DNA from 3 places in the Jeotgalicoccus sp. WY2 genome. Region 3 is predicted to be linked to each of the others. Evidence: riboswitches for the same ligand, from Rfam matches in the RefSeq annotation. Region 3 holds a riboswitch; each other region holds the start of a gene.
The links. A riboswitch is a leader RNA that binds a small molecule or an ion and turns the genes downstream of it on or off. The one in region 3 is predicted to bind thiamine pyrophosphate.
Positions count from the first base shown of each region.

Region 1: it holds a riboswitch for thiamine pyrophosphate, as region 3 does, so the genes downstream of both, thiD (bifunctional hydroxymethylpyrimidine kinase/phosphomethylpyrimidine kinase) here and G4D76_RS08245 (3-oxoacyl-ACP reductase) in region 3, are expected to answer to the same signal.
Region 2: it holds a riboswitch for thiamine pyrophosphate, as region 3 does, so the genes downstream of both, tenA (thiaminase II) here and G4D76_RS08245 (3-oxoacyl-ACP reductase) in region 3, are expected to answer to the same signal.

Region 1 covers NZ_CP049818.1:978,435-982,646, reverse strand. Annotated here, with positions in the region: gene G4D76_RS05815 (ABC transporter ATP-binding protein) at 1-191, shown strand, start outside; gene G4D76_RS05810 (ABC transporter) at 188-1,654, shown strand; TPP riboswitch at 1,794-1,893, shown strand; partial or broken gene thiD (bifunctional hydroxymethylpyrimidine kinase/phosphomethylpyrimidine kinase) at 1,965-2,758, shown strand; gene G4D76_RS15870 (hydroxyethylthiazole kinase) at 2,787-3,275, shown strand; gene G4D76_RS15865 (hydroxyethylthiazole kinase) at 3,278-3,526, shown strand; gene G4D76_RS15860 (hypothetical protein) at 3,526-3,654, shown strand; gene thiE (thiamine phosphate synthase) at 3,689-4,141, shown strand.
Region 2 covers NZ_CP049818.1:1,086,128-1,090,339, reverse strand. Annotated here, with positions in the region: gene G4D76_RS15885 (hypothetical protein) at 1-119, shown strand, start outside; gene G4D76_RS06440 (YsnF/AvaK domain-containing protein) at 156-509, opposite strand; gene G4D76_RS06435 (hypothetical protein) at 536-889, opposite strand; gene G4D76_RS06430 (serine hydrolase) at 1,004-1,777, shown strand; gene G4D76_RS06425 (four-helix bundle copper-binding protein) at 1,821-2,147, opposite strand; TPP riboswitch at 2,236-2,332, shown strand; gene tenA (thiaminase II) at 2,412-3,092, shown strand; gene G4D76_RS06415 (hypothetical protein) at 3,235-3,405, shown strand; gene G4D76_RS06410 (hypothetical protein) at 3,531-3,719, shown strand; gene G4D76_RS06405 (MFS transporter) at 3,860-4,212, shown strand, end outside.
Region 3 covers NZ_CP049818.1:1,413,904-1,418,115, forward strand. Annotated here, with positions in the region: gene G4D76_RS08235 (hypothetical protein) at 29-298, opposite strand; partial or broken gene G4D76_RS08240 (NtaA/DmoA family FMN-dependent monooxygenase) at 438-1,746, opposite strand; gene G4D76_RS08245 (3-oxoacyl-ACP reductase) at 1,759-2,508, opposite strand; TPP riboswitch at 2,614-2,716, opposite strand; TPP riboswitch at 2,949-3,058, shown strand; gene G4D76_RS08250 (thiamine phosphate synthase) at 3,131-3,721, shown strand; gene thiS (sulfur carrier protein ThiS) at 3,817-4,017, shown strand; gene G4D76_RS08260 (thiazole synthase) at 4,019-4,212, shown strand, end outside.

The DNA of each region.
Region 1 (4,212 bases), 440 kb from region 3:
TTACTGCACTAAAACACCGCAGTTTCGTTCATGAATTTTCCGAGTCACCTGACGGATATCATCTGTTTATCGATAATGATAAAATTCCGGAATTTCTGAAGTATTTAAAATTATATAATCTGAAAAATTTAACGACGGCACCGCCGCGGCTGGAAGATATTTTCATGCGCTATTATGAGGGCGCAAAATGACTTATTTTAAATTGCTGATGAAAAATCTGAGAATGAAAGCAGCGCTCTGGATATTTGCATTGTGCGGTTTGTCGATATCGGTACCGCCGGTATTTAACGGGCTGTACAGTACCGCGGCGGAGCAGGAAGGTATGAAAATGACCGTCGATAATCCTGCAATGGTTGCGCTGATTGGACCGGTACCGGGCGGAGATTATACATCAGCTGTTATGTTCGGTCACCAGATGCTGATGTTTATGGCACTGTTTCACGGCCTGTTCGGTATTTTGATTGCGAACGGTATTGCCCGGAGAGCTGAAGAGTCAGGATTAACAGAGTATGTACTTAGTGCCGGTATCAGCAAGAAGACAATTGTTACGTCTCAGCTGATGAGCGGAATTTTAATAAATTCACTTGTTTTTATTATATTATTCGGCGGTTTAAGCTTGTATGATATCGAAGGGCTTTCTATTACTGGAAATTTATACTATGCACTTGGACTGGCATTGTTTGGTCTATTGTTTTTCGTTATGACTCTTGTAATCGGAAATTTATTTGACAGTGGAGATATGACATTCGGCATCGCTCTGTCACTGCTGATTATATTTTATTTATACCGCGCGGTGACCGATGTCATGAATACAGCATACTCTGTAATTTCACCATATCACTGGTTGTCCCGGATTGAAGTATATGGAGATAATAGAGAAATATGGCTGATACCGTTCACTGTAATTTTAATTTTGATAATACTCAGCTATGTATTATTTTTAAAGCGGGATATCGGAGACAGTTATATAAAAATTGGTAAGGAAAAGAATTTGAGAAAAATATACAGTTATCCGAAATTAGCTTTTATTAATATGAGAGTAATGATAATCAGCTGGCTCATCGGACTATTTGCTGCCGGTTTGTCGTACGGATCCATATTCGGTGATTTAGAAAGTCTAATCGGAGAAAATGATATGCTCCGGGAGTCGCTCGGCAGCAATGATGCGGCAGGGTTCTTTATCAGCATGCTGCTCGTTATTTCAGCGCTGATGGCTGCGGTGCCTGCTCTGATGATTACCGGGCGCATGCTTAACGAAGAGAAAGACGGACGTCTTGAAGTGATTATCGCTGGTACAATGAACCGGAAAGTGTCCCGCACGAAAGTGTTTATCACACATTATCTGTACGGAGTTGCTGCCGGTGTTTCATCGTTTCTCCTCACCATACTCGGCATGTATCTCGCGAGTATGAATGTTGATGATTTAAGTATTACGATTAAAGATTATGTGCTTTCTGCTGTAAATTACAGTGCGGGCATTATATTTATTATAGGAGTATCTGCACTTTTTGCCGGCATTTCTAAAAAACTTCATCTTGCAGCATGGCTCTACGCAGCTTATATATTCTTTGCGAATTATTTCGGCGTACTGATCAATATCGATGAAGTATTTAATGCTCAGTCCATTTTATTATTTAAGCAATATGCCTTATGAAAGTATGGATATTCCAGCAGTCTTAATTATTGCGGGTCTTGGCATTATGCTTCTGATGATTGGAACGGCTGTATTTAAGCGCCGCAATTTGCTTTGATGCTTAAAAGAATTGTGTTACGCTTGTGTCAATAAAAACAATAAAACCCACTGGGGGCGCCGATACGGCTGAGATAGCGAATGCTTGTCCCTTTTCACCTGATCCAGATCATGCTGGCGTAGGGAAGTGCTGATGATTACAGGGAAGTTCTCTGAATCTACTCTGCCTACTTCGCCCCGGGAAGTGGGCTTTTATTATAGGAGGACATATTTTATGGTTGAATTTCCAATTGGTTTAACTGTTGCAGGCACTGATCCGACAGGCGGTGCAGGAATACTCGCAGATCTTAAGGCAATGCATTCACGGGCGTTTCGGAAGGCGGCGGGGTGACATCACTGACGGCGCAAAACACACTCGGGGTGCAGGACGTTTACAACGTGCCGGCGGATTTTATCGACAAAGAACTGAACAGTATATTTTCAGATGAAGTGCCGCATGCGATGAAGACCGGAATGGTCGCCGAGGCGGATATGATGACTGTAATTGCGGACTACATTAGAAAATACAATATTCCCTACGTAATGGATCCGGTAATGATTGCAACGAGCGGGGACCGCTTGATGACGGACGCATCGATGTCGACGCTGATTGATACGCTGATTCCTCTGGCAACGATAGTGACGCCGAATCTGCACGAAGCAGAAGCGATTACAAAGATGACAATCCGGACGGAAGAAGATATTCACCGGGCGCTGAAAATATTCACTGATGATATGGGCGCAGAGAGTGTCATTATTAAAGGCGGTCATCTGTCAGGTGATGCGACTGATTATTTATATGACGGTATAAATATTTCAACATTAACAGCAGCACGCATCGACACGGATCAGACTCATGGAACAGGCTGTACGTTTTCGGCAGTTTTAACTGCGGAGCTTGCGAAAGGCCGGACGATTGATGAAGCGTTCAAAACGAGTAAAGCGTATATTACCAATGCGATACAAAATTCACCAGGTATCGGCAAAGGCAGCGGACCGGTGAACCATTTCAGTTATAAAGGGGAGTAATTATAATGATAGAACAGTTAAAAAAGACGTGCCGCTCGTTGTGTGCATTACGAATGATGTCGTGAAGCCGTTTACTGCAAACAGTCTCTTGGCACTCGGCGCATCTCCGATTATGAGCGGTGAAAAAAGTGAAGCGGCGGATATTTTAAAACATGCGGGCGCATTGCTGTTAAACATTGGCACATGCTCGGAAGATAAAGTAATGCTGTATGAAAAGATGGCGAACTATGCTAATCAGTATAATATTCCCGTGGTACTGGATCCGGTAGGCTACGGCGCTTCGGCTTTTCGCAGAAATTTAACGGATAAACTGCTGAGTGATTATGACATTGCGCTGGTTAAAGGCAATGCTGGGGAAATACATGCATTAAGCGGCCGGGAAGCTGTGTCTAAGGGTGTTGATTCTATTATTGAAGGAAATACTCTTGATATTGCCCAAGCGGCACATGGGGTATTACACGTGCCTGTGCTGGTTACCGGTGAAACAGATGCACTGGTTACCGGTGAACAGATATAGTAATGCACAACGGTCATCATTATCAGGAAAGAATTACAGGATCCGGCTGTGTGCTCGGTGCAATAGCAGCATCCTTTTTAGCTGTTGAAAACAAGGCGGATAGTATTGTTAATGCGGTAAGCCTGTATAATATAGCAGCTGAAAAAGCAGCAGCATCAGCAGGAGGGCCCGGGACATTTGCGGTTCAGCTTATCGATGAAATTTATAATTTTAATGAAGATGACTACACTGCGAAAAGAGTGAACTATTAATGAATAAAGAAATTATGAGATTATATCTGATAGCGAGCTCCGGCAGTTTTAAAAATCCGCTCGGAGATTTGGAAACTGCATTCAAGTCAGGTGTGACATGCTTTCAGCTGCGGGAAAAAGGGCAGTGATATTAAAACAGGCGAAGACCTTAAAGATTTTGCAATGGAAATTAAGTCGCTGTGCAGACAATACGAGGTGACATTTATTATTAACGACGATGTAAAACTGGCTGAAGAAATCGAAGCAGACGGCATTCACATCGGCCAGGATGATATGGAACCTGATATGCTGCCTGACTATTTTAACGATAAAATTATCGGTTTATCGGTTGGCAGCGTAAAGGAACTTGAAGCGAGCAGCCTCGACAGAGTATCTTATCTCGGCATCGGTCCGGTATTCAGCACTTTATCGAAAGATGATGCCGGAGATGCTATCGGTACAAATGGTTTAAAACAAGTAGTGAACAGAACAAAACTGCCGACTGCAGCAATAGGCGGCATAACTGAACAAAACTATAAATCCTGCCTCGAAAACAACGCAGACGGCATTTGTGTTATCTCGGCGATTACCAAATCGGATAATATTGAACAAACCGTGACAGCTTTGTTGCAGTAACTTTGTGAAATATTGTACGGATACTATGAAATTGGTTTTTATACACATTTATTATGGTACAATTTTTTATG
Region 2 (4,212 bases), 330 kb from region 3:
ACTTAATTATTAGAGTAATTAAGGAAACAATGAAAGATCCTGTTAAAAGAGAAAAAGTGATGAATTACGTTAAGCCGATTATTTCCAACTATACAAATAAGAATAATAAGAAGAAATAGAGAAAAATCCGGTCCTCAAAGAGGTCCGGATTTTTATTATTTATCAATATCTATATTCTTTACTTCTCTGACCTTAACGTCTTCATTCTTCACTTCATTGACTCTGATATCATCATGCTTCACAGTGCCTGATACATGCTCCATCTTCTCAACGACTTCTTTTGTAATTACAATTTCTTCTGTTACCACATGTTCCTTAATTACTCTGATACGTTCTTTTGTTACCGGAATTCGAATAATCCCGAGGTCGTCATCCGAGTCTTCTGTATTGTTATAGGTTTCAAACAAAGGCTCGCCTTCAACTGCACGGCGTTCTACCGTGACGTTATCCATATTTACAGGGACATCAAATTCTTCAACTTTTGAATCCGTATATTTCTCAACGACAATTTCTCCTGTTTGGACTTTCTCTTTATTTACTGCAAGCCGTTCTTCACGAAGTTCAAATGTTTCTTCGCCTTCAGGTGTATCCAGTTCAGATTCATCATCAATATAAACAGCAGTTCTCCATTATTCAGAGCGTTCGAATAATTTTCACGTTCCTGATTCGTCATCGTGAGACGCTGGCTGCCGTCAAGCTGTATAAGCAGTTCTTCCAAAGTGTTTCCGGCAGTCATACGCTCGTTCACTCCCGGATAATCCAAGAGGAAATCCTCATAACCGCGAGTCGACACCACAGTTAATTTGTTCTCGGGTACTTTTAAATCTCTGTAATGCTGCAATCTTTCCTGTAAATGACGTTCATTTGCAATCAATTCAATTTGCCCCATAATGTCAAACCTCCATGTAAATTATTACTGCTTTATTCCCCGTATAGACTAAGTGCAAACGGATACCTTGTTGTGATACTCTTTACTTAAACAGCAACAGGGGGAGATGACTAGATGTTTATAGATGAAATCAACGCATTGATTGAAAGCCAGCCGACGAAAGATATTTCTTACAAGATTCAGTTTGATAATAAGGTGTACGTACATAATGAACACCAGGTATATCCTTCTGCCAGCACGATAAAGGTGCCGATCAGCTTAATTAATCTGCAGCAGCATTTTCATAACTATGAAGATATTTCACTTACGGTCGGAAAAAAGGTCGGGGGCTGCGGCGTACTTCATACGCTTCAGAGCGTTAAACGCCTGACGTTATGGGATACGATTGTACTGTCGATTATCGTGTCTGATAATACTGCGTCCAACATGCTGATTGATAATATCGGCATCGAGCGGATCAACGAAGGTTTTACAGCACTCGGTCTGCATGACACAACACTCGCACGTAATTACTATGACACGACAGGCATTAATGAAGGAAAACGCAACGCAACATCTGCCGCTGATATGTTCACGTCGATGCAGTACGTCATTAAAGAAAATGATGTGCTGCCGGAAGAACTCAGACAGGCATTCTTTGAAGTTATGAAAAAACAGCAGATTAACGACAGAGTCGGCGGATTTTTTAATATCGATGAAGACCAAGAGGCCGAATTTATCGCGTCGAAAACAGGATCTGTGACAGCGCTCGAGCATGAATTCGGCATGATTCAGCTTAACGGCAAACAGCTGCTGTTCTCGGTGTTCTCAAATAACTGGCCATCGAACCAAGAAGGCAAACATTTCCTGAATGAGCTTGGTAAAATATTTAAAAAATATATGGATTAGAAAAAAGGCCGGGACAAATTGTCCCGGCCTTTTGCAATTTAATTTACGCCGCTGCTTTACACGCTTCTGCACATTCGAAACATGCTTTCGCACATTGCTGGCAATGATCGTGGTCGTGTTTCTCACACTCAGTGCCGCACGCTTCACAAATCGTCGCACAAACGCCTGCAAGTTCTTTAACAAATGGTGAATTTCTCGTAATTGCTTGTTCTAAATATGCACACATGTCTGCACATTCGCGGTCCAGTCTAATGCACTCCGCCATCATTTTTACGTCCGATTCTTTTAAGCACGCGTCGAAACAATGATTGCACGCTTCCATACATTCGTGCAGTGTCTTAAGTAATTGCTGATGCTGTTCGTGAGCCATTCATTATTCCTCCTTAAAATTATATACAATTTATTAATTCCCGAAGCAAAATCTTTTAAACTGTAGTACAGTGGATGTGTAAAAAAATATAAACGGCTGGGGGCGCACTGTGAGTGCTGAGAGATAATATCGACCCTTTGAACCTGTAGGTTAGTACCTGCGCAGGGAAGTCTGAGCTGATATATGTATAAAATTTCAGCCCGGACCTTCTCATGAGGTTCGGGTTTTTATCGTCTTCAGCTGAAAAGAAAAGGGGATAATATAATGAAGTTTACTGACAGACTATGGAACAGTGTGGAGGATATTTGGAATGGATATCTTCGCCATCCGTTTGTGACCGGGCTAGGTGACGGTACGCTCGAAGTAGATAAGTTTCAGCATTGGCTGAAGCAGGACTATGTCTATCTGGTTGAGTATTCAAGGCTGATGGCAATCGGTGCCGAAAAAGCGCCGGATTTACAGACGATGAATATGTTTTCTGAAATGCTTCACGGGACGCTGTTTGGCGAGATGCAATTGCACCGAAAATATGCTGCGGAGTTCGGTATTGAAGAGAGCGAATTGCTTAGGACGGAATCTTCTGCTGTAAACACGGCTTACACGAGCTATATGCTGAATCATGCACAGCGGGGTGATGCGGCGTCTGTGGCCGCGTGTTTACTAGCCTGTGCGTGGAGTTATAACTATATCGGCAGAGCGTTAGCCGATAAAAACCCGGATCTGGAAAGTAATCCTTATAAGCAGTGGGTTGATACTTATTCCGGTGAGGATTTCAGCGAATTAAATGGTACGGCGATGACCCTTTTGAATGAACTTGCTGATGGGAAACCGGAGCGCGAGCTTAAGCAGCTCGAGGAAATTGTCGTAAAAACGAGTCTGTATGAGTATATGTTTTGGGATATGTGTGAGGCGCGTGAAGAATGGCCTGTTCAGCTGAACTTATAGCTGGTTATGATTTTGCATAAGTTTTCGAAATTGTTAAGGGTCGGTAAATTATGCATATAGATGTTTTATCTGAGGTATGGTGACAGTAACATCAATGATCAGTCTGGAATCTACTATACTTTTTAAGGAGCTGGAACTTTAGATGAAGAAACTTTTAACTGTCGGATCACTTGTAGGCGTATTAGCACTTGCAGCATGCGGAGGAGGAACAGAAGAAGAAGGTACTGAAACAGAAACTGAGGAAACAGGCACGGAAGGTACAGAGACTGAAACAGATACAGAAAGTACAGAAACTGAAGACGATGGTGCTTAAATAAAAATGAATATTATATTGCCGCGGGTGTTTAACCTGCGGCAATTTCTTATAGTTCTGCGGTGTTAAATCATCAAATTATGGGTATATACATATTAATTCAGAAATTAGGAGTGATCGGACTTATGAAGAAATTCGCAGTTGTTTCAACAATGCTCGCAGTACTCGCACTTGCGGCATGCGGCGAGGATACAGAAGATGAAGACACAGGCGTTGAAGAAACGGGCGTCGAAGAGTCTGATATGGAAGACGATATGCTCGACGATTCCGACGACGATGATGAAGAAGACAGCGAAATTGAAGATGATGATTAATAATTGATTAGGTGCTGCCGGGTTCGGCGGCATTTTTTTAATCAGAATGACTTTTTTGTGACTTTCAATGTTCCAGCAAATAATTTTAAGCGTTTTCATTTATAATGGACGGGAATCTAACAAAAACAGAGATGAGAATTTTGTCTCAGACAATTATGAAAGCGCAAACCCCTAATAAGGTAATACTGGGTGTTATTTTATCCATCCTGACTTACGGGCTGTTTGCCCAAGCATTTTTAAACATTGCACCTGAAGTTCAAGCAACTTACAGCACGACGAGCCGCAGTATTATTAACCTGTCTGTCAGTTTAACATCGCTGATTACCGGGATTTTCATGGTCGCAGCAGGAAACATCGCAGATAAGATTGGCTATACGAAGATTACTTATATCGGTATTTTCTTAAGTATTATCGGGTCAATCATTATTATTCTGCCATTCCATACATCATTTTTAATTATCGGACGTATTGTTCAGGGCTTCTCGGCAGCAAT
Region 3 (4,212 bases):
AATGGTATAGATAGAGCTGTAGAAGCTATCAAAATAATGCTTGGTAAATCCATTTATTCATCTGTTTGTTTTTAACAAAATAAACTTCTAAAAGGCCGAAAGCTATACCTATTAACAAATATACTATATAATTATTCACTTTCTGAACCCTGATTTCTTTTTTGACATTGGAATGAATAATTAAATTTTCTCTGTCTGCCGCAAAATGATTTATATAAGCGAAAACCTGAGTCTCAGCTGTTAATGTTTTTTTGTGAGTTTTGACTTCATCCTCTTTTACCGGGTTATCAATAAGCAATTCAGCCTTTATAACCTTCGCTCTTGGGGCTCGGGGACATACGTTCTCAAAAGTTATTATTTTTTCTGGAGATATTTATGTCCCAGCCACAATATAAAAACACAACGTAAAATTGAGGTGCACCTAGGAATCATACAGCTTAATATTTATCGAGTTCCAGCATTTCTCTAAACGTTTCACCGTTATAATCTCTTCTAAAAATGCCGCGTTTTTGCATTTCCGGAATGACTAAGTCGACAAAGTCTTCAAGACTTCCTGGGAGTGTTGGAGGCATCAAGTTAAATCCATCTGCGACCTTCATTCATCCATCTTTCTAATTCGTCGACAATTTCTTCAGGTGTGCCAATGAGGGTTAAATGTCCACCTCCAGCGTTAAGATAACCGAGTAATTCTCTGACTGTAGGATTTCTGTCTTCTATAATTTCTAAAACAGTTTGATAACGTCCAACAGGTCCTTTGAATTCTTCGACGGTGGGTGGCAATTTTGGTACTTTTTCGTCGAGTTTCCATGATTTTGTATCTTGCTGAATAAAGAATTCGAGCTGATTAAGTGCAGTATCAATTGGAAGTAGATTGTCTAATTTTGCTTTCTTTTCTTGCGCTTCTTCTCTTGTTTTACCCACGTAAGTCACTAGTCCTGGAAATACTTTGATATAGTTGTTTGGACGACGGCTTTCTTTTATGGCTTGATTTAATTTTTCACGATAAATATTTGCTTGTCTTAAGTTCCAAGAAACTGAATAGACGGCATCAGCATATTTCGCAGCAAGTGCAACACCTTCTTTTGAAGCCCCAGCTTGCATAGCAACTGGTTTACCCTCTTTTCTTAAAGGTAAAGTTAGCGGCCCTTTAACTTGGAAGTTTTCACCATTGTGATTGAATGGCTGAATATTTTTATTTTTAGTAATTGTGTTATTTTCTTTCTCTGGATTGTAGCTTTCAATTGACCACGATTCAAATAATTTATTCATGACTTCAGCAAATTCATCCGCTTTCTTATAACGAACGGCTCGCTCAGGTAATTTAGATATACTGTGGTTTTGTGCTTCGCGGTCGGTCATTGATGTCACTAGATTCCATCCCATGCGTCCTTTTGTTATGTGTTGCAGTGTGAGTAACTGTCTTGCTGTGGTAAATGGGTTATTAAATGTACCTGAAATAGTTGAAACAAGTCCAACGTTATCTGTGACCTTACTCATAGCAGTTAATGCAACAACTGGGTCAAAATAACTCGCTGGTAATTCTGTTGCACTATCTGCGGGGAAGGCTTGTGAATCTGCGAAAAATACGGCATCAAATTTTCCGCGTTCTGCAATTTTTGCCAGATTTTCATAATATTCAATTGTCGTGAATTCATTGATACTCGAATCATCTTCTAACCATGCTGCCTGATGATGACCCACACCATACATTAAAATCCCTATATTTAACTGTTTAGAATTATTCATAATATATACCGCCTAGTTCATAGTAAGTCCGCCGTCTACCGTGATGTTTTGCCCTGTAATCCCATCTGCTGCCTCAGAACAAAGATAAACAACCATATTAGCAACGTCTTGTGGTGTTGTTACTTTTCTCAATGGTGTGGACTGTGCGATTAAATCAAATACTTCTGGTGTTGTGACTGCACTTGCGTCTGTTGTTTTCAGTAAACCGCCAGAAACAACATTTGCACGGATACCATACTGTCCAAGTTCTGCTGCAACGTTTCTGGTGAACCCAATTAAAGCAGCTTTTGCAGTGGTGTACTCGTGATATGGTACTACAGGATTTTGATATAGATTCGTTCCAATACTAATAATTGCACCGTCTTTACGTTCTAAAAACTGTGGTATTACACTTTGTGATACGTTGAATGCAGCTTTTAGTGTCCCGTCTAACTGTTGCTCGTAATCTTTATAAGTCAAATCTTTAAATGCTTTTTGAGCGGTTGGATCAAATTTAAAGTTAACGAGTGCATTGTTTACAACAACATCAATCTGGCCGAAATGTTCAGTTCCTTTTTTTACTAATTGTTCAACTGCTTCACGGTCTGTAATGTCCGCTTGAATCGCAATCGCTTGTGCGCCAATTTCTTTTTGTAACTTCTCTGCTTCTTCCTTACTTTTGTTGTAGTTAATTATGACATTAAAGCCTTTTTCACTCAGTGCTTTTACGATATAGCTACCAAGTCCTCTTCCGCTTCCCGTTACTAAAACTGTTCTTGTCAAATAAATCACTCCTATAATTTTTTAAAATAAAAAAATACGCAACCTTCATAGGAAAGTTACGTATCGAGAGTAAATTATATGTCCACAAAGACATAGATATACAACTGTATCGATGTAACACTTTCCTACGCTAGTTTTAACTAGATCAGGTTCAAAGGGTCTGAGGTTTCCCTCATCTCAGTTTATATAAACACCCCTAGTGCGAATCTTCTATTTAACATCATTGTAGTACTTTACAAAGATACGTCAAGTAAACCACAAATTATTTGAATTGGAACAAACGCAATTCAAATTCAATTCTGTAACTGTACTGCTTTCTAGTTTTTATATGATTGAGTGAATGTTAAAAGGTAGTTATCAGCATAATTAAAATCTAATTTTATTTGCAATATTTAACTTTTTAGAGTAACTTGAGGTTATTGATTGGAAAATTAAATAGTTAAGACCACTGGAAGTGTCTTTGAAAAAGGCTGAGATTAAAGTGTAGACTTTGGGATTCCGGGAACCTGATACAGTTCATACTGGCGTAGGAAAGTGGCGAAAGTAATATATGTTGATACATACTTGCGCTGTTTTTCTATATAGAAAAGCAGCGCTTTTTTTTATGTTAAGGGGTGACATAATGCTTATTGCAATTACACATTTTAAGATATTAATTTCCAAGGATATTATTCATTTCAATACGATTTCATCCTGTATCGATTATCTTTTACTTCGTACACCCATGTCCGACAACGAGTTATCATCGTTCCTTTGTCAGCTTATTCATTCAGGTTTTCCCAAAGAAAAAATCATCATTCATACTTCGACTAAATTGCTGGAATCTTTTCGTTTAACTGCCATCCACTTTAGAGAAAACGATCCAACTGCATTAACGTATAAAAAAGAACATCCGGATATTTCAGTCAGCATGTCTGCTCATTTACCTGAATCTGTCAAGAAAGCACAGGACAATCATCTCGACTTTGTATTATACGGCCATATATTTGAATCGAGTTCAAAGAAATCTTTGCCGCCGCGTACACATCAAGAAGTACGTGATGCACTGTCTTATGATATTCCTGTCGTTGCACTTGGAGGTATCAATTCAACAACTATCAATCAATTACCGGCAGGTTTCAGTGGTATCTCGGCAATTTCTGCACTTATGGATGCATCACCCAATCAAATCACCAGATTAAAAGAAGAATGGCAAATATTAAATTTTATGTAAGCAAATGCTACATTGCTTAGACATTATAATGTGGTTAATACATTTCCCAGCTGTCGCAGTACTTAAAAATCTATCATTTGAAAGGATGAAACAATATGCAGTGCACCGTTAACGGAGAACTCCATTATTTTGAAAAGGATATTACCATAGCTACCCTGCTGGACCACCTGGATGTAGATGATAATCGTATTGTAGTGGAACACAATGGGGAATTGATTAAAAAAAGTGTATTTAAACAACAAGCAGTGAAAAATAATGATCGACTTGAATTATTAGAATTTGTAGGAGGCGGATAATATGTTAGAAATTGGGGATTTAAAATTTAACTCAAGACTATTTTTAGGTACTGGAAAGTTCTCAGATGAGAAAATACAGGCCGCAGCAATTGAAGCGTCAGGTACAGAAGTGCTGACTTTCGCTGTCAGACGTATGAACTTATTTGATAAAGACCTGCCCAACCCGCTGGCAAATATTGATTTAAGAAAATACAC